2 regions of the Blautia stercoris genome follow, and region 1 is predicted to be linked to the other one. Evidence: predicted binding sites of a transcription regulator. Region 1 holds the regulator's gene; the other holds the start of a gene.

Evidence for each region. Region 1 encodes Rex, which represses fermentation and respiration genes when NADH is low (regulators of the CRP and FNR family bind a similar motif). Its sites were predicted from a motif close to ATTGTTAANTANTTAACAAT; they were not measured.
Region 2: ACYQ2D_RS02890 (acyl-CoA carboxylase subunit beta) is a predicted target of Rex. The motif match lies at 7,354-7,373, and genes of this name have one in related genera.

What each region holds. Positions count from the first base shown of each region.
Region 1 covers NZ_BAAHYF010000001.1:343,278-352,698, forward strand. The annotation lists gene alr (alanine racemase) at 1-824, opposite strand, end outside; gene ACYQ2D_RS01760 (NAD(P)H-hydrate dehydratase) at 831-2,324, opposite strand; gene ACYQ2D_RS01765 (redox-sensing transcriptional repressor Rex) at 2,399-3,046, opposite strand; gene abc-f (ribosomal protection-like ABC-F family protein) at 3,248-5,158, shown strand; gene ACYQ2D_RS01775 (NADP-dependent isocitrate dehydrogenase) at 5,189-6,391, opposite strand; gene ACYQ2D_RS01780 (GntR family transcriptional regulator) at 6,419-7,087, opposite strand; gene ACYQ2D_RS01785 (beta/alpha barrel domain-containing protein) at 7,155-8,543, opposite strand; gene ACYQ2D_RS01790 (S8 family peptidase) at 8,633-9,421, opposite strand, start outside.
Region 2 covers NZ_BAAHYF010000001.1:580,891-590,311, reverse strand. The annotation lists gene ACYQ2D_RS02925 (hypothetical protein) at 1-372, shown strand, start outside; T-box leader at 423-700, shown strand; gene trpE (anthranilate synthase component I) at 840-2,306, shown strand; gene ACYQ2D_RS02915 (bifunctional anthranilate synthase component II/anthranilate phosphoribosyltransferase) at 2,303-3,904, shown strand; gene trpC (indole-3-glycerol phosphate synthase TrpC) at 3,919-4,716, shown strand; gene ACYQ2D_RS02905 (phosphoribosylanthranilate isomerase) at 4,703-5,314, shown strand; gene trpB (tryptophan synthase subunit beta) at 5,319-6,503, shown strand; gene trpA (tryptophan synthase subunit alpha) at 6,496-7,287, shown strand; gene ACYQ2D_RS02890 (acyl-CoA carboxylase subunit beta) at 7,543-8,979, shown strand; gene ACYQ2D_RS02885 (OadG family transporter subunit) at 8,995-9,421, shown strand, end outside.

The DNA of each region.
Region 1 (9,421 bases):
TCTGTTATAAATGTTCCCCCATAACTGATTGCGGTTCCTTTTTCAACTGTTTTCACATAAGAAATATGTGTTTTCAACTCCATAACCGGTCTTAAAGCAACCGGTTCTTTTTCCACTTCGTCAGATGGATATAAGCCATATAAAATAATTCCAGCACGGACGGCATCCATATTTGCCTCTTTCATACGGATAATTCCAGCACTATTAGAGCAATGCTTCATCGGAATTGAAAGTCCTTCTTCTTCCAGTCTTGAAATAAACTGCTGAAACTTTTCTAATTGCACATAAGCCGGTGTTGTTTCTGCTTCGTCCGCTCTTGCAAAATGGGTAAAAATTCCCTCGATTTCAATATGCGGAAGTTTTGAAATTTTTAAAATTTCAGGAACTGCCTCGTTGATATCCCGATAGCCAATTCGACCCATTCCTGTATCAACTTTTATATGTATTTTTGCAGTTTGATTCATTTTTACCGCAGCATCAGATAAATGCTGTGCCATCTCAAACGTAAAAACCGCCGGTCTCATATCATGCTCAATAATCGTCGGATAATCCTCTGCAAAAGTGTAACCCAAAATAAGAATTGGTTTTTTAATTCCTGCCTCACGAAGTTCCATCCCTTCTTCCACACAGGCAACTGCGATTCCCCAAATATAAGACAAAGATTCAATATGCTGTGCGATAGGAACAGCTCCATGACCATAGGCATCCGCTTTTAACACTGCAATAATCTTTGTATCTTTACTTATATTTTTTTTCATATTTTCCAAATTCCATGTAACGGCATCTAAATCGATTGTTGCATAAATTCTACTTGGTCTATTCATAATCTCTTATCCTCTTTTCTTAAGCACATCTCCTGTATAAGTAATCAGGTCTCCTGCCACCATTGCATATTTCCCTTTTTCTTTTGCAGCTTCATCGCCAGCCAGACCATGAACACATACTCCCATCACAGCTGCATCCAAAGGAGCATAGCCTTGAGCCAGCAATCCGAGTAAAATTCCCGTCAGCACATCGCCACTTCCTGCAGTTGCCATCCCACTATTTCCTGTTGTATTCACATAGACATTTTGACCGCCATCTGCAATTACGGTACGTGCATCTTTGCAAACCAAAGTTACGTTATAAAAATGTGCCAGTTTATTTGTAAGTTCTATCGGCTGTTGTTTCCATTCTTTAATCGAAAGTCCACTTAAGCGTGAAAATTCTCCCAGATGCGGAGTCATAATTACAGGATACTCGTATTTTTCAAGCAAATCAAGTTTACTTTTTAATAAATTTAATCCATCTGCATCAATCACCAATGGTCGTTTAGAACGTTTTAAAACAAATTCTAACAGTTCTTCTGCCTGTTTGTTTGTTCCAAGACCCGGACCAATCCCTACTACATCTGCCCATTCCAGACTTTCTGCCAACGCTTCTGATTTTATCTCTTTTTTGCCATAAAAGCAATACATAGCTTCCGGAAGCTGTACCGGAAGAATTGCCCTGTTCTCTTTTCGAGTATGCACTTTTACCATTCCAACTCCCGTATGCAGAGCCGAAGAGGCACTTAAAAGAGCAGCTCCACTGGTCATCTCATTTCCGGCTATTAGTAATACTTTTCCAAACGTTCCTTTATTTCCGCTTTCTCTGCGAAATAATTTTTCTTTCAAATCTTTTTCTTCAAACGTATAAGTTGAAATCGGAAAACAAATTTCAGGCATTTTTACAATTCCAATATCTGCCACTCTTACATTTCCTGCATACTCTGCTCCTTCATAAAAAACAGTTCCCAGCTTTTCATAAGCAAAACTGACCGTCCAGTCTGCACAAACGGCACATCCAAGTACCTTTCCTGTCGCCGAATCAATCCCTGATGGAATGTCCACTGCCACTACTTTGGCATCTGCCTGATTAATTTCTTTTATTTTTTCTTTGTAACCTCCACCTACTTCTCGGTCTAATCCAACCCCAAAGATGGCATCTACTATAGTAGTATATTCAGACAGGCTTTTATTCTTGACAAACGCAACCTGATATTTTTTTGCAATCTCAATTTGCTGTTTCATCTCCGTCGTAAAATGCGATGGGTCTCCTAAAATTTCCACATCAACCGAAATATTTGAAAGATGCAGCATTCTTGCAAGCGCCACACCGTCTGCTCCATTGTTGCCACTTCCGCATAAAACAAGTACTTTTTTAAGCGGAAGTCTTTCTTTTATCATTGTATCATACACACTTCTTGCGGCACGCTCCATTAACACCAGTGATGGAATTCCTATTTCCTGTATCGTATATCTATCTAATTGCTTCATCTGTGTTCCGGATACGAATTCTCTCATAAAGTCACCCCCAATTTTTGTTTTAAAAATATCAAAAAACTGCTACGAAATATTTTTTCGCAGCAGTTCTTCTATCATTCTTTTTTATGTTCTGTATTATACCGATTCAGATTATAAGACAGACGCATCAGACTTTCGGACAGATGCACATTTTCCACAATGACATCTTCCGGAACTGCCAAATCCAAATGTGCGAAATTCCAAATTGCCTTAATTCCATTCTCCACAAGAAGGTTTGCAGTCTCTTCCGCATAAGCTTTCGGCAGAGTAAGCGTTGCAATTTGAACATCATTCTCTCTTAAAAACTCCGGAAGCTCATCCATCATACGAATTTCATTTCCCCGAATGGAAATTCCTTTCAACACCGGATTGATGTCAAAAATTCCCACAACCTTAAATCCTCTTTTTTCAAATTTTACATAATTCGCAAGTGCCTGTCCCAAATTACCTGCACCAATAATAATAATATGATGGGTTCGGTCAAGACCTAATATTTTTCCTATTTCGGCATAAAGATAAGGTACATTATATCCATATCCCTGTTGTCCGAATCCTCCGAAATTATTTAAATCCTGACGAATCTGAGATGCTGTAACATGCATCTTGGAACTAAGCTCATTAGAAGAAATTCGTTCCACACCCTCTTCTAAAAGTTCACCCAAGTATCGATAATAACGAGGAAGTCTTCTGATTACAGCCTTCGATATACTTTTTTCGTCCACGACTTTACCCTCCTTTTGCCTGATTATTCGTTCTTTCAATACAAAACAAATTTACTTTTATTATATATAATTGTTAAAATAAAGTCAAATACAATTCTCTTAATTGCCGCATTTATCTGTTGTAAAATTCATTTTTTTCGATATAATAAATACAATGGCGTTTTTTTATACAGATAAGTAGAATTTTTTAAGGAGGAACTTATGATACTTGCATGTCAAAATATAGAAAAATCATTCGGAGGCGTAACTTTAATCCAAAATGCCTCTTTTCATATAGAAGACCATGAAAAAGCTGCAATGGTCGGAATTAACGGTGCAGGCAAAACTACCTTACTGCGCATTATTATGCAGGAGCTTCCCACTGATAAAGGAGAAGTCATTCTTGCTAAAGGAAAACGAATTGGTTATCTGGCACAGCATCAGGATTTAGATACAGATTTAACAATTTATGACTCTTTACTTCAAGTAAAACAGCATATTCTTGATATGGAACTACAGATGCGTGAAATAGAAAAACAGATGAAATACGCTAAGGCTGATGAATTAGAACGGCTTATGGATACTTATTCCCGCTTAACCCATAATTTTGAATTGGAAAACGGATACGCTTATAAAAGCGAATTAACCGGTGTTTTAAAGGGTCTGGGCTTTGCGGAAAGTGATTTTTCCAAACTGGTTTCAACTCTCTCCGGAGGTCAGAAAACCCGAGTGGCACTTGGTCGTCTGCTGTTATCCAAACCTGATATCGTACTTCTCGATGAGCCTACCAACCATCTGGATATGGATTCTATCTCCTGGCTGGAGACTTATCTTTTAAACTATGCAGGAGCTGTCTTAATTGTCTCTCATGACCGTTACTTTCTTGATAAAATTGTATCTAAAGTAATTGAAATAGATAACGGAAAAGTTTCTTCTTTTTCCGGAAACTACTCTGCATACAGTGAAAAGAAAGCAATGCTTCGAAAAGAAGCTTATCAGGCTTACATGAATCAACAGCAGGAAATCAAGCATCAAGAAGAAGTCATCACAAAATTAAAACAGTTTAATCGTGAAAAATCTATCCGCCGTGCAGAGAGCCGTGAAAAGATGTTAGATAAAATGGAAGTTCTTGAAAAACCAAGTGAATTAAACGCTTCTATGAAAATCCGTCTCGAACCAAAAATTACCAGTGGAAATGATGTTCTCGATGTAAAAGACTTAAGTAAATCATTTCCAAATCTCCCACTTTTTTCTGATTTAAGTTTTTCTGTCAAAAGAGGAGAACGCGTTGCAATCATTGGAAATAATGGAACTGGCAAAACAACTATTTTAAAAATTTTAAATGGCGTGATTCCTGCTGACAGCGGGACTTTTACTCTTGGAAGCAAAGTTCATATTGGTTACTATGACCAGGAACATCACGTTCTGCATATGGAAAAAACAATCTTCGAAGAAATTTCAGATGATTATCCTAAACTGACCAATACTGAAATTCGGAATCTTCTCGCCGCTTTTCTTTTTACCGGAGATGATGTATTTAAGCAAATCAGCTCTTTGAGCGGCGGAGAACGTGGACGTGTCTCTCTTGCTAAACTGATGTTATCAGAGGCCAATTTTCTAATTCTCGATGAGCCTACCAACCATTTAGATATCGTTTCAAAAGAAATCTTGGAAGAAGCGCTTAATAACTATACCGGAACGGTACTTTATGTTTCTCATGACCGTTATTTTATCAATAAAACTGCAACCAGAATTTTAGATTTAACCAACCATAATCTGGTCAATTATATTGGAAATTATGACTATTATATGGAAAAGCGCGAAGAACTGACTAAAATTTATGCGCCGGACATTCAAGAAGAAACCATCGCTGTTCAAACAGAATCTTCTAATAAATCAGACTGGAAACAGCAAAAAGAAGAACAGGCTCAAAAACGAAAACGCGAAAATGATTTAAAGAAAACAGAAGCAGAAATTGAAAAACTTGAGTTGAGAGACAGCGAAATTGATGAAGAAATGTCCAAACCGGAAGTGGCTGTTGATGTTGCAAAATGTGTTGCTTTATCCAATGAAAAAGCAGAAATCACTTTAAAACTCGAAGAATTATATGAAAAATGGGAAGAGTTGGCATAATGCCCTCTTCCCTTTTTCATTCTAAATTTTTTATTTTTCTAAATTATTACGGATTGCAAGGATAAATTCTTTGCTGTTTAATACAGTCGGATTTTCAATTGATGTAATCAATGCCAAATCTTTTGTCATCTCTCCACTTTCAATTGTCTCTATTGTTGCTTTCTCCAGCTTATCTGCAAATGCCTGCAGCTCTTCATTTTTATCTAATTCTCCACGTTTTCTAAGTGCTCCGCTCCATGCAAAAATTGTTGCAACAGAGTTTGTAGAAGTCTCTTCTCCTTTTAAGTATTTATAATAATGACGCTGTACGGTACCATGTGCTGCTTCATACTCAAAATAACCGTTCGGAGAAACCAATACAGAAGTCATCATTGCCAAAGACCCAAATGCAGAAGATACCATGTCACTCATAACATCTCCATCGTAGTTCTTGCAGGCCCAGATAAATCCGCCTTCTGCTTTCATAACACGTGCAACCGCATCATCAATTAAAGTATAAAAGTACGTAATTCCGGCTTTCTCAAACGCTTCTTTATATTCTTTTTCATAAATTTCCTGAAAAATATCTTTGAATGTATGGTCATATTTTTTAGAAATTGTATCTTTTGTAGAAAACCACAAATCCTGTTTGGTTGAAAGTGCATAACCAAAACAACTCTTTGCAAAACTCTCAATGGAATCATTTAAATTATGCATTCCCTGTGCAACACCTGCACCTGCAAAATTATGAACCAGTTCTCTTACCTCTGTTCCATCTTCACTTGTATAAACCAGTTCTACCTTTCCCGGGCCGGGAATCACCATCTCTGTATTCTTATAGACATCTCCATAAGCATGTCTTGCCAATGTAATTGGTTTTTTCCAATTTTTTACACAAGGTTCAATTCCTTTTACGACAATTGGAGCTCGAAATACCGTTCCATCTAGCATGGAACGAATCGTTCCATTCGGACTTTTATACATCTCTTTTAAATCATATTCTTTCATACGTGCAGCATTTGGAGTAATTGTCGCACATTTTACTGCTACTTTATATTTTTTAGTAGCATTTGCAGCATCTATTGTAACCTGGTCATTCGTCTTATTCCTATACTCCAGTCCTAAATCATAATACTCTGTATTCAAATCAATATATGGCTCAAGTAATTCCTCTTTTATCATCTTCCAGAGGATTCTTGTCATTTCATCTCCATCCATTTCTACAAGTGGTGTTGTCATTTTAATTTTTTCCATCGTCTTATCCTCCTTAAGCCCTAACGTTTATTCGCCCTTACTTAATACACTGTCTAAATCATAGTTTTTTAAATTTTCTACTGTATTTGAAATATGACGAGTTGCCACTAATTCCGCTTTTTCCTCATCGTGCTCACGAATTGCTGTTAAAATTGCATCATGTTCGTCATTTGACTTTTCCATACGTCTTTTTTTCATAATGGATGCCATTCGGACTCTCTGCACATATTGATGAAAATCCGTTAATGTATGTTCTAAAATCCGGCTTCCGGATGCTTTATATAAAAGTTTATGAAATTTACTGTCCATCTCACATACCTGTTCATAATGTTCTTTTTTCGCATGGTATTCTGATAAGACAACCGTCTCTTCCATCGCATCTAAAAGCTCCGGTGTAATGTTCTTTGCTGCCATTCTTGCAGCAAGACCTTCTAAGCGTGCACGAATCAGATAGATATCTCTTACGTCCTTTTCGGAAATTCCGGTTACAAATGCCCCCTTATTCGGAACAAGCTGTACCAATCCCTCCAGTTCCAGCTGTCGAATTGCCTCTCTTACCGGCGTCCGGCTGATTCCCAATTCTTTTCCAATTGAACTTTCAACCAGTTCTTCCCCTCTTTTATATTTTCCATTCAAAATATCGGAACGTATTTTATCAAAAACCTGTCCTCTTAAAGACTTCTCTGTTCCTGCCATCTTTTCTCCTTTTTTGTTTTATCTACTTTCAAAATCTTTATTCGACTCTAAAAGTACATTTTTTATTTTAAAGCTCAATATTTAATCTCTTACAACTTTCTTCAATCACTGCAATTAATTCTTCATCGGTCAGTACAGTTACTCGTCCATCCTCATACTGTTTGTCCACCCACGCTTTAATCATTACAACCAGTTCACTGTTTTTGTCGATTGCTTTTTCATTTTCCAGCTGATAGTGATTATTAATCCAATGCGCGATACCTGCAAGACCCGAGGTGTTTGATACTGCAACCTGCGGTGCTTTATTTAAAAATTTCTTTGTATCAAAAATATTATAAATTTCTTCGTTCTTCAACAGACCATCTGCATGAATCCCTGCACGGGTAACATTAAATGCACTTCCTACAAACGGAGTCTGTGGCGGGATTTTATAACCAATTTCTTTCTGATAATATTCTGCAAGTTCAGTAATCACAGTTGTATCCATTCCATCCAAAGAACCTTTTAACTGTGCATATTCAAATACCATTGCCTCAAGAGGGGTATTTCCGGTACGCTCTCCAATTCCAAATAAAGAACAGTTTACACCGCTTGCTCCGTAAAGCCATGCAGTTGTTGAATTGCTGACTGCTTTATAAAAATCATTATGCCCATGAAACTCGATTAATTCCGATGGAAATCCGGCATGCGTCATAATACCATAGATAATTCCAGGAATTGAACGTGGAATTACTGCACCTGGGTAGTTTACCCCATATCCCATTGTATCGCAGCAGCGTACCTTAATCGGAATAGAATACTCATCCATTAACTTGGTCAGTTCCAGACAAAATGGAATGACATATCCATAAATATCTGCTCTTGTAATATCCTCTAAATGACATCTTGGGCTGATTCCAGTTTCCAGACATTCACGAATCACACTTAGATAATGTTCCATTGCCTGTTTTCTGGTCATTTTCATTTTATAGAAAATATGATAATCTGAACAACTGACTAAGATTCCTGTTTCTTTTAATCCTAATTCTTTTACCAGTTCAAAATCTTTTTTGCTTGCACGAATCCAGCTTGTAACTTCCGGGAATTTATAACCACGCTCCAGACACTTATAAACAGCGTCTCTGTCTTTTTTGCTGTATAAGAAAAATTCACTCTGACGAATTTTTCCATTTTCTCCACCTAATTTATGAAGATAATCATAAATTGTAACAATCTGTTCTGTACTGTATGGTGCGCGAGACTGCTGTCCATCACGAAATGTAGTATCTGTAATCCAGATATCATCCGGCATGTGATGCGGTACAATACGGTCATTAAACGCTATTTTCGGTATTTCTGTATATGGAAACAGATTATGAAAGACATTCGGTGTCTCCACATCTACTAACGGATACATATGCTCCTCTAGTTCCAGTAAGTTTGTATGATAATTCATTCGGACACTTCTGTTAATCATTTTCTTCACTCCTCAATCTGTGTTTTCTCTTGATAAAGCGATGCTGTATCAAACTTCTTGTATCATTGTATACAATGATACAGAATTTGTCAACCATTATTTTCATTTAAAAATGATTTCACTTCAAACAGTCCCCACCCCTGCAAGTTATGCGGATATCCCAAATCCTTCGCAGTTCTTCTTAATCTTTTTTTAATTTCAAAATTTGTAAGCCATGGTTCTCTCTCTAAAAGCAGGGCAATAGCGCCAGAAACAACAGGGGTAGACATGGAAGTTCCGCTCTTTATGGTATAAGGCATATTGTCATTGCGGTTCGCACATGAAATAACAGCATTTCCCGGAGCTACAACATCCGGTTTGATGATACAGTCATTTGTCGGTCCTCTTCCGCTAATTCCCCTGTTTTTTACAAGTAAATCCGAAGACCCCACCGTAATAATTTTTCGACTGCTTCCCGGGGCTGTAATACTGCCTTCTCCCGGTCCCATATTTCCTGCTGCCGCCACCACAATCAACCCTGTATCCCAAGCCCTTTCCACTGCATCAATTAAATCCTTATGTTCTTCTTTCTGTGTTGTCCCAACAGAAATATTTATGATTCGTATCTGATAGCGGTTTCTGTTTTTTTGAATCCAGTCTAATGACCGGATTACGCTTTCTTTTTCTCCGTTTCCATTTCTGTCTAATACCTTAATCCCAATTAAATTGCATCCGCATGCCACTCCTTTATACTTCCCCTGAAAAGCGGCTCCACTGCCTCCCAGGATTCCGGCTACATGTGTTCCATGTCCATTGTCGTCATAAGGAGTCTTTCTATCATAAATAAAATCCTGAAATGCCAAAATTCGTCCTGCAAAATCAATATGTGGAAAAATTCC
Region 2 (9,421 bases), 240 kb from region 1:
ATTTTAAGAAAACAGATGAAGTATCCATATCGGGCAATTACCGGATTTTTAAACAAAAAAGAAGAAGAGTTTGATTATTACCTGCAGAATTTGTTCCATTTAGGAGGAATTGACCGGAATGTGATTTGTGGAGAGAAAATTGATAAACAGACATTTGAGATTTTAACGGAACTTGGAGGATTTGAAAATGAGCAGAGTTTAAAAGAATATGTCTATTCTCTTTATATTGTGTTGTTAAGTCAATATGTGTCAAAATGTCTGAATTATCTAAAAGTTCAGAATCCGGCAGTATGGGAAACAAAACGAATGGAAATGCAGGACAGGGAGGAAATTTTACTAAAAAAGATAGCGGAGCTGGAAAAAAGAAGTTGACAAATGAAAAAATGAGGACTATACTTATAACAAATTTAAGTGAATAGCACTTTAAACCGTTGAACAAGAGGAGTAAATAAAGAAATCCGTTAAAGCAGAGAGATCTGTTACAGAGAGTTGTAGATGGTGGAATTACAGCAATGTGAATTTTTATTGAATGGACTTGTGAGGGCAGCTTGAAATTTGAAAAAAAGTAGACGCTGACGGGAAATCCCAACCGTTATCAATGGGGCGTGTATGATAGTACATGGGAAGAGTGGTTCAGGAAAACCTGGATAATTTGGGTGGTACCGCAGGAGCGAGAAATAAAAAGGCTCTTGTCCCATTAGAGAAAATCTAATGGGACAAGAGCCTTTTTTAATTCATAAGAAATTTCGTCTTATGAATTAAAAAAACGCTCCGCAAGAATGTGCCTTGGTACATTCTTTGTTCTTGGATAGAAAACATATTCAGAAAGGATGGCAGATATGAAAATAACACCAGATTGCAATACAATATTAAAATTAGCAGAAGAATATTCGGTTGTTCCGGTCTGCAAAGAAATTTATGCAGATATCACAACACCGATTACTTTACTTAGAAAAATCTCTGCAATTTCAAAAAGATATTATTTGTTAGAAAGTATTGAAGGTGGCGAAACCTGGGGAAGATATTCCTTTCTCGGATATGACCCGATTATGCGTGTGACCTGCCGGTCAAATGAAGTGGTAGTTGAGAAAAAAGGAAAACAGGAAACTTATCAAACCGAAAAACCTCTGGAAATCATTCGTGAGATTATGAAAGATTACCGTTCACCGAAATTAGAGGGAATGCCGCCATTTACAGGAGGGTTTGTAGGTTATTTTGCTTATTCGATGATTGGATATGCAGAGCCGGTTTTAAAAATTAAAAAAGGAACCTTTCCGGATTATGATGTAATGCTGTTTGATAAAGTCATTGCTTATGACCATTTAAAACAGAAAATCTGTATTATCGTAAATATGAAAACAGATCGGGTAATGGAAAATTATGGAGAGGCAACTGCTGAAATTGCGAAAATTGCAGCTATGATTAAAAATGCATCGATTCCGGAATTTCCAAAGGAGATAGAAAATATTAATTTTACCTGTAACGTCAGCAAAGAGGAATATTGCAGTGTTGTAGAAAAAACAAAAGAGTACATTAAAGACGGCGATATTTTCCAGGCAGTTATTTCCAGACAGTTTACAAGTCCAATGAAAGGAAGCCTGTTAAATGCTTACCGTGTATTAAGAACAACCAATCCATCTCCTTATATGGTATATCTGCACTTTGATGAGGAAGAATTGATGAGTAGTTCTCCGGAAACTCTGGTTCGTCTGCAAAATGGAAGATTGACAACGTTTCCTGTAGCCGGTTCAAGACCAAGAGGAAAGAACCGAGAAGAAGATGAAGAACTTGAAAGAGATTTATTATCCGATGAAAAAGAGTTATCGGAACACAATATGTTAGTCGACTTAGGAAGAAATGACCTTGGAAGAATCAGTAAATTCGGTTCAGTTGACGTGACAAAATACATGATGATTCACAGATATTCCAAGATTATGCATATCTGTTCTCAAGTGGAAAGTGAGATTGAATCATCGAAAGACGGATTAGATGCAATTGAAGCAGTACTTCCGGCAGGAACACTTTCCGGAGCCCCGAAGATTCGTGCCTGTGAAATTATTGAAGAGTTAGAAAGCGAAGAAAGAGGAATTTACGGTGGGGCACTTGGATATCTCGATTTTGCAGGAAATCTGGATACCTGCATTGCAATTCGAATGGCAGTAAAGAAAGACGATAAAGTATATGTGCAGGCCGGAGGCGGTATTGTAGCAGACAGCGTTCCGGAAAAAGAATATGAAGAATCTGCAAATAAGGCAGCAGCCGTGATGCAGGCAATTCAAAATGCAGAGGAGGTAGACGAAGTATGATTCTTTTAATTGACAACTATGACAGTTTTACTTATAACCTGGTTCAGGTAATCGGAACAATTAATCCGGATATCAAAGTCATCCGAAATGATGCAATGAGTGTAGAAGAGATTGAAAAATTAAAACCTTCTCATATTATTTTATCTCCAGGACCGGGATATCCAAAAGATGCCGGTGTATGTGAAGAAGTGGTAAGAAAATTACAGGGAAAAATCCCGATTTTAGGGGTCTGCCTGGGACATCAGGCAATCTGTGAAGTATATGGTGCAAAGATTACTCATGCAAGAAAGTTGATGCATGGAAAGAAGAGTCGTGTAAAAATCGAAACCGAAAGTCCGATTTTTGCAGGAATGGAAGAAGAGATTGATGCAGCCAGATATCATTCTCTGATTGCAAATGAAGATACGATTCCAGGCTGTCTGCAGGTGCTTTCAACAGATGAAAACGGTGAAATTATGGCAGTAGGACATAAAGAATATCCGGTTTATGGATTACAATTCCATCCGGAATCTATTTTAACCCCGAAGGGAAAAACGATACTGGAAAATTTTTTGAATATAAAGGCAGGTAAAGGAGACAGACTTATGATTAAAGAAGCAATTCATACTTTGATGAATGGACAAGATTTGTCTTACGAGATGGCAAGAGAAGTTATGGAAGAGATGATGGATGGAACCGCAACACAGGCTCAGATGGGGTCTTTCTTAACTGCACTTCGCATGCGTGGTGAGACAATTGATGAAATTACGGCATTTGCGCAGGTGATGAGAGAAAAAGGTGTAAAAATCAAGCCGGAAAGAGAAGTCATTGATATTGTAGGAACCGGCGGAGATGAAGTTGGAACATTTAACATCTCGACTACTTCTGCTTTTGTGGTAGCAGCTGGTGGTGTTCCGGTAGCAAAACATGGAAACCGCAGTGTTTCAAGCAAAAGTGGTGCAGCTGATGTATTGGAAAATCTGGGTGCAAATGTGGCATTAGATGCAAAACAAAATGAAACTATCTTAAATCAGACAGGAATGTGCTTTATGTTTGCACCGGTTTATCATTCTTCTATGAAATATGCCGCACCGGTACGAAAAGAGATGGGAGAAAGAACAGTATTTAATATTTTAGGCCCACTTTCCAATCCGGCAGCGGCAACCATGCAGTTACTTGGGGTTTATGATAAAAAGCTGGTAGAACCACTTGCAAAAGTGCTTGGAAATCTTGGAGTTACAAGAGGTGTTGCAGTTTGCGGTTCAGATGGACTTGATGAAATTACCGTAACTGGAGAAACTACTGTTTGTGAAATTCGTTTTGGAGAAACAAAAACCTATACGATCTCACCGGAACAGTTTGGAATAAAGCGTTGTGAATTATCAGAGCTGATAGGTGGAACACCGGTTGAAAATGCACAGATTACAAGAGAAATCTTAACCGGAAAAGAAAGAGGAGCAAAAAGAAATGCAGTGTTGTTAAATGCCGGAATGAGCCTTTATCTCGGAATTGATGGAATTACGCTTGAAGAAGGTGTCAAGATGGCAGCCGATTTAATTGACAGTAAGAAAGCACTTGCGAAATTAGAAGAGTTTGTGAAAGTGACAAAGGAAGTATAAGGAGGAGCGCCGATATGATTTTAGACCAAATAGCGGCAGATACCAGGCTTCGTGTGGAGGCAAAGAAGAAAGAGATTTCTTTAGAAGAAGTAAAAAGAGACGCACAGAGCATGGAAAAAAATACAGGATTTCCGTTTGAGATAGCGTTGAGAAAACCGGACCTGAGTTTTATCTGTGAAGTAAAAAAAGCGTCTCCGTCGAAGGGAATCATTGCCGAAGAATTTCCTTATCTTCAGATCTCAAAAGAGTATAATGAAGCAGGAGCGGATGCAATTTCCTGCCTGACCGAACCGAAATATTTTCTTGGAAAAGATGAATATTTAAAAGAGATTGCAAAAGAAGTAAAGATACCGGTTTTAAGAAAAGACTTTGTAGTGGATGAATATCAAATTTATGAAGCGAAAATATTAGGTGCAAGTGCTGTACTTTTGATTTGTGCGATTTTAGAAGAAGAACAGTTAAAAGTTTATCTTCAAATTGCAAAAGAGCTTGGTTTATCTGCGCTTGTAGAGGCACATGATGAAAAGGAAATCAAGCAGGCAGTTCGTGCAGGCGCGAAAATTATCGGAGTGAATAACCGAAATTTAAAGGATTTTTCTGTGAATGTAGGAAACAGCACAAACTTAAGAAATTTTGTACCACCGGAAATTTTATTTGTGGCAGAAAGCGGAATCAAAGGACCAGAAGAGATTAAAGCTTTAAGAGAAAATAAAGTTGATGCGGTTTTGATTGGTGAAACCATGATGCGCAGTCCGGATAAAGCAAAAATGCTTCGTTTCTTAAAAGGGGAAGAACACCATGAAGAAAGTTAAGATTTGTGGTTTAAGAAGAAAAGAAGATATCTTAATAGTAAATCGTTTGAAACCAGACTATGTTGGATTTGTATTTGCAGACAGCTCCAGAAAAGTGACAAAAGAAGAGGCAAAAGCACTTTCAAAGCAGTTAGAAAAAGAAATTTGTCCGGTGGGAGTTTTTGTAAATGAAGAACCGGAGATAGTCGCCCAAATTGCGAATGCCGGAATCATTGACTTGATTCAGCTTCACGGAGAGGAAGACGAAGCATACATACAAAAATTAAAAGCATTTACCAATAAACCAATAATAAAAGCTGTGCGGGTGAGAAGCAGAGAACAGATTCAAAAAGTAGAATCTCTTTCCTGTGATTATCTTCTGTTTGATACTTATATCAAAGGACAGTATGGGGGAAGTGGAAAACCCTTTGATATCTCACTCCTAGGAGTGGTTTCAAAGCCATATTTTATCGCCGGCGGTTTAAGTGAAAGCAATGTGGCAGAAAAATTGAAAAACTGTGATGCATTTGCAGCAGATGTCAGCAGTGCAGTGGAGACAGATGGGTATAAAGACGAAAAAAAGGTACAGCAGTTTATAGAAGCAGTACGGAAAGGATAAAAAAATGAGTAAAGGAAGATATGGAAATTACGGAGGACAGTATATCCCGGAAACATTGATGAATGCAGTTTTAGAATTAGAGGAAGCATATGAAAAATATAGTAAAGACCCTGAATTTAATAAAGAATTAGATGATTTATTAAAAAATTATGCAGGTCGCCCATCTTTATTATATTATGCAGAAAAAATGACAAAAGATTTAGGCGGTGCAAAGATTTATCTAAAACGAGAAGATTTAAATCATACCGGTTCTCATAAAATCAACAATGTACTTGGACAGGTACTGCTTGCAAAAAAAATGGGAAAAACTCGTGTTATTGCAGAAACCGGAGCAGGACAGCATGGGGTGGCAACTGCAACCGCAGCAGCACTTATGGGAATGGAATGTGAAATCTTCATGGGAAAAGAAGACACGGACAGACAGGCATTAAACGTATTTCGTATGGAACTGTTAGGTGCAAAAGTACATGCGGTGACAAGCGGAACAGCAACTCTTAAGGATGCAGTAAATGAAACTATGCGTGAATGGACAAAGAGAATGGATGATACTCTTTATGTGCTTGGTTCGGTTATGGGACCGCATCCATTTCCAATGATTGTGCGTGATTTCCAGAAAATTATCGGAAAGGAAATTAAAGAACAGTTAAGAGAAAAAGAAGGCAGACTTCCAGATGCAGTGATTGCCTGTGTCGGTGGCGGAAGTAATGCAATGGGAACATTCTATGAATTTATTCCGGATAAAGAGGTAAAATTAATTGGATGTGAGGCAGCAGGACATGGAATTAATACCGATAAACATGCAGCGACTATTGCAAAAGGAAGCGAAGGAGTATTCCATGGAATGAAATCCTTGTTTTGTCAGGATGAATATGGACAAATTGCACCGGTATATTCGATTTCAGCAGGACTGGATTATCCGGGAATCGGACCGGAGCATGCAAATTTAAATGCAACCGGACGAGCTCAGTATGTTCCAATTACAGATGATGAGGCAGTAGATGCTTTTGAATATCTTTCAAAAACAGAGGGGATCATTCCGGCAATCGAAAGTGCTCATGCTGTTGCTTATGCAAGAAAACTGGCACCGACGATGGGAAAAGACCAGATTATTGTAGTGACCGTATCCGGTCGTGGAGATAAAGACGTTGCAGCAATTGCAAGATATAGAGGAGTGGAAATCTATGAGTAAAATAGCAAAAGCATTTGAGAACAAAAAAGCATTTATTCCGTTTGTAACGGCGGGAGACCCGACACTTGATGTGACAGAACAGTTATTATATGAAATGCAGAAAGCAGGAGCAGACTTAATTGAAATTGGAATTCCGTTTTCAGACCCGACAGCAGAAGGACCAGTCATTCAGGAGGCAAATGAAAGAGCGCTTGCTGAAGGATGCACAACGGATAAAATTTTTGATATGTTGAAACGTGCAAAAGAAAAAATTACGGTTCCAATGGTATTTTTAACTTATGTTAATCCGATTTTCACTTATGGAAAAGAACGTTTTATGAAACAATGTGTGGAAAGTGGAATTGATGGTCTGATTGTACCGGATATGCCTTATGAAGAAAGGGAAGAACTTGCACCGGCATGTGAAAAATACGGAGTGGACATTATTCCGCTGATTGCACCGACTTCTCATGAAAGAATTAAAATGATAGCAAAAAAAGCACAGGGATACATTTACTGTGTTTCGTCTTTAGGTGTAACCGGTGTCAGAAATGAAATTAAGACAGATATTGGGGCAATGGTAAAAGCAGTAAGAGAGACAACAGATGTTCCGTGCGCAGTCGGATTTGGAATTGCGACTCCGGAACAGGCTTACAAGATGGCAAAAGTTTCGGATGGAGCAATTGTGGGTTCTGCAATCGTTAAAATTATAGCAAAATATGGAAAAGACAGCGTTCCTTACGTAGGAGAGTACGTTAAAAGCATGAAAGAAGCCGTAGAAAAAGCGGATAAAGAAAGTAAATAATCCAGAAAATAAGTTTAAAACAGCCGATTCTATTAAAAAAGAGCCGGCTGTTTTTTCAGCTTGCAGATTAATAAGAAATTCACAATTTTTTAGTTGAAAAAAATTGAAAAACAGGTTACAATTAAAATCGGCAGAAATTGGTTTTGTTCTTCAACTCATTAGAGCGAAAAACCAAAATGTGGTTTCTGCGCGAACAGGATTCACTGTCAAATAGGTGCAGAAATCCGCAAATAAAAATATATGGAGGGCTGATCAATGAGTAATACAGCACAAAGCTTGGCAGGCAAAAGAATTGAAGCTTTGCTTGATGAGAACAGTTTTGTTGAGATTGGCAGTTGTGTAACAGCTAGAAGCACTGATTTCAACTTATCTGAAAAGGAAACACCATCTGATGGTGTTATTACCGGTTATGGCGTAATTGACGGAAGCCTGGTGTATGTATACAGCCAGGATGCATCCGTATTAAACGGAACAATCGGTGAGATGCATGCAAAAAAAATCGTAAGACTCTACGAACTGGCTATGAAGACAGGTGCTCCGGTTATCGGTCTTGTAGACTGTGCAGGTTTCAGACTTCAGGAAGCAACAGATGCATTAAATGCATTTGGTGAAATCTATGCAAAACAGGTTGCAGCTTCCGGTGTCATTCCTCAGATTACAGGAATCTTTGGAACATGTGGTGGCGGACTTGCGGTTATGCCAGGTCTTACAGACTTTACATTTATGGAAGAGAAGAAAGCAAAATTATTTGTAAACTCTCCAAATGCATTAGATGGAAATGAAATTTCCAAATGCGATACATCAAGTGCCAAATATCAGAGCGAAGAAAGCGGACTTGCAGATGTAACAGGAAGCGAAGATGAAATCATTGCAAAAATGAGAGAATTAGTTTCCCTGCTTCCATCAAACTACGAAGATAATTCTGCTTATGTAGAGTGCACAGATGATTTAAATCGTGTATGCCCTGAACTTGTAAACTGCGCAGGTGATACTTCTATCGCACTTTCTCTTCTTGCAGACAACCAGGAATTCTTTGAGGTAAAAGCAGATTATGCAAAAGATATGGTTGTTGGATTTATCCGTTTAAACGGAGCAACTGTAGGATGTGTTGCAAATCGCAGTGAAGTTTACAATGCAGAAGGAGAAAAAGCAGAGACATTTGATAATGTATTATCAGTAAGAGGATGCAAAAAAGCAGCTGATTTCGTGAAATTCTGTGACGCTTTTGAACTTCCGGTACTGACTCTGACAAATGTAAAAGGCTATAAAGCGACAAAATGTTCCGAAGCGAATATTGCAAAAGCAGCAGCATCTTTAACTTATGCATTTGCAAACGCAACTGTACCGAAAGTAAATGTTGTAGTTGGAGAAGCATTTGGAAGTGCTTACCTGACGATGAACAGCAAATCAACAGGAGCAGACATGGTATTTGCTTGGCCGGAATCCCAGATTGGTATGATGGATGCAAAGCTCGCTGCAAAAATTATGTACGCAGACAGTGATGCAGCAACAATCAATGAAAAAGCTGCAGAATATGCACAGCTTCAGTCAAGTGCACTTTCTGCTGCAAAGAGAGGCTATGTTGATACAATCATCGAGCCGGAAGATACAAGAAAATATGTGATTGGTGCTTTTGAAATGTTATTCACAAAAAGAGAAAATCGTCCAAGTAAAAAACACGGCACGGTTTAAGCGAGGTGAATTAATATGAAGCAGACATGGAAAAAAATCATTGGACTGATTCTGATTAGCGTATGTATCTTGGCAATGACCGCTTGTGGAAAGAACAGTAGTGAAGAAACAAGCTCTCTTACGATGCCGGATGAAGCATCTCAGCAGTCCTTAATCGAGAGTTTTGGAACTGTACTCCAGAATATTTCTCAGTTGGATGAAGCAAGCATTAAAAGCTATATGGAAGGCGATGATGCATTTAGTGCAGCGGCAGCTTCTGCTTGGGATACCAGCGGTTCTTCTTTAGGAAGTTTTGAAGAAGTTAAAGATGGTAAAATGGAAATCGACGATGACACTTATGTAGTTACTATTGATGCAAAGTTTGAAAATCGTGATGCAGATTGTGTGTTTATACTTGATAAAAATGGAACTCCTACCAGTGTCAGCATTGACCCTGTTTACA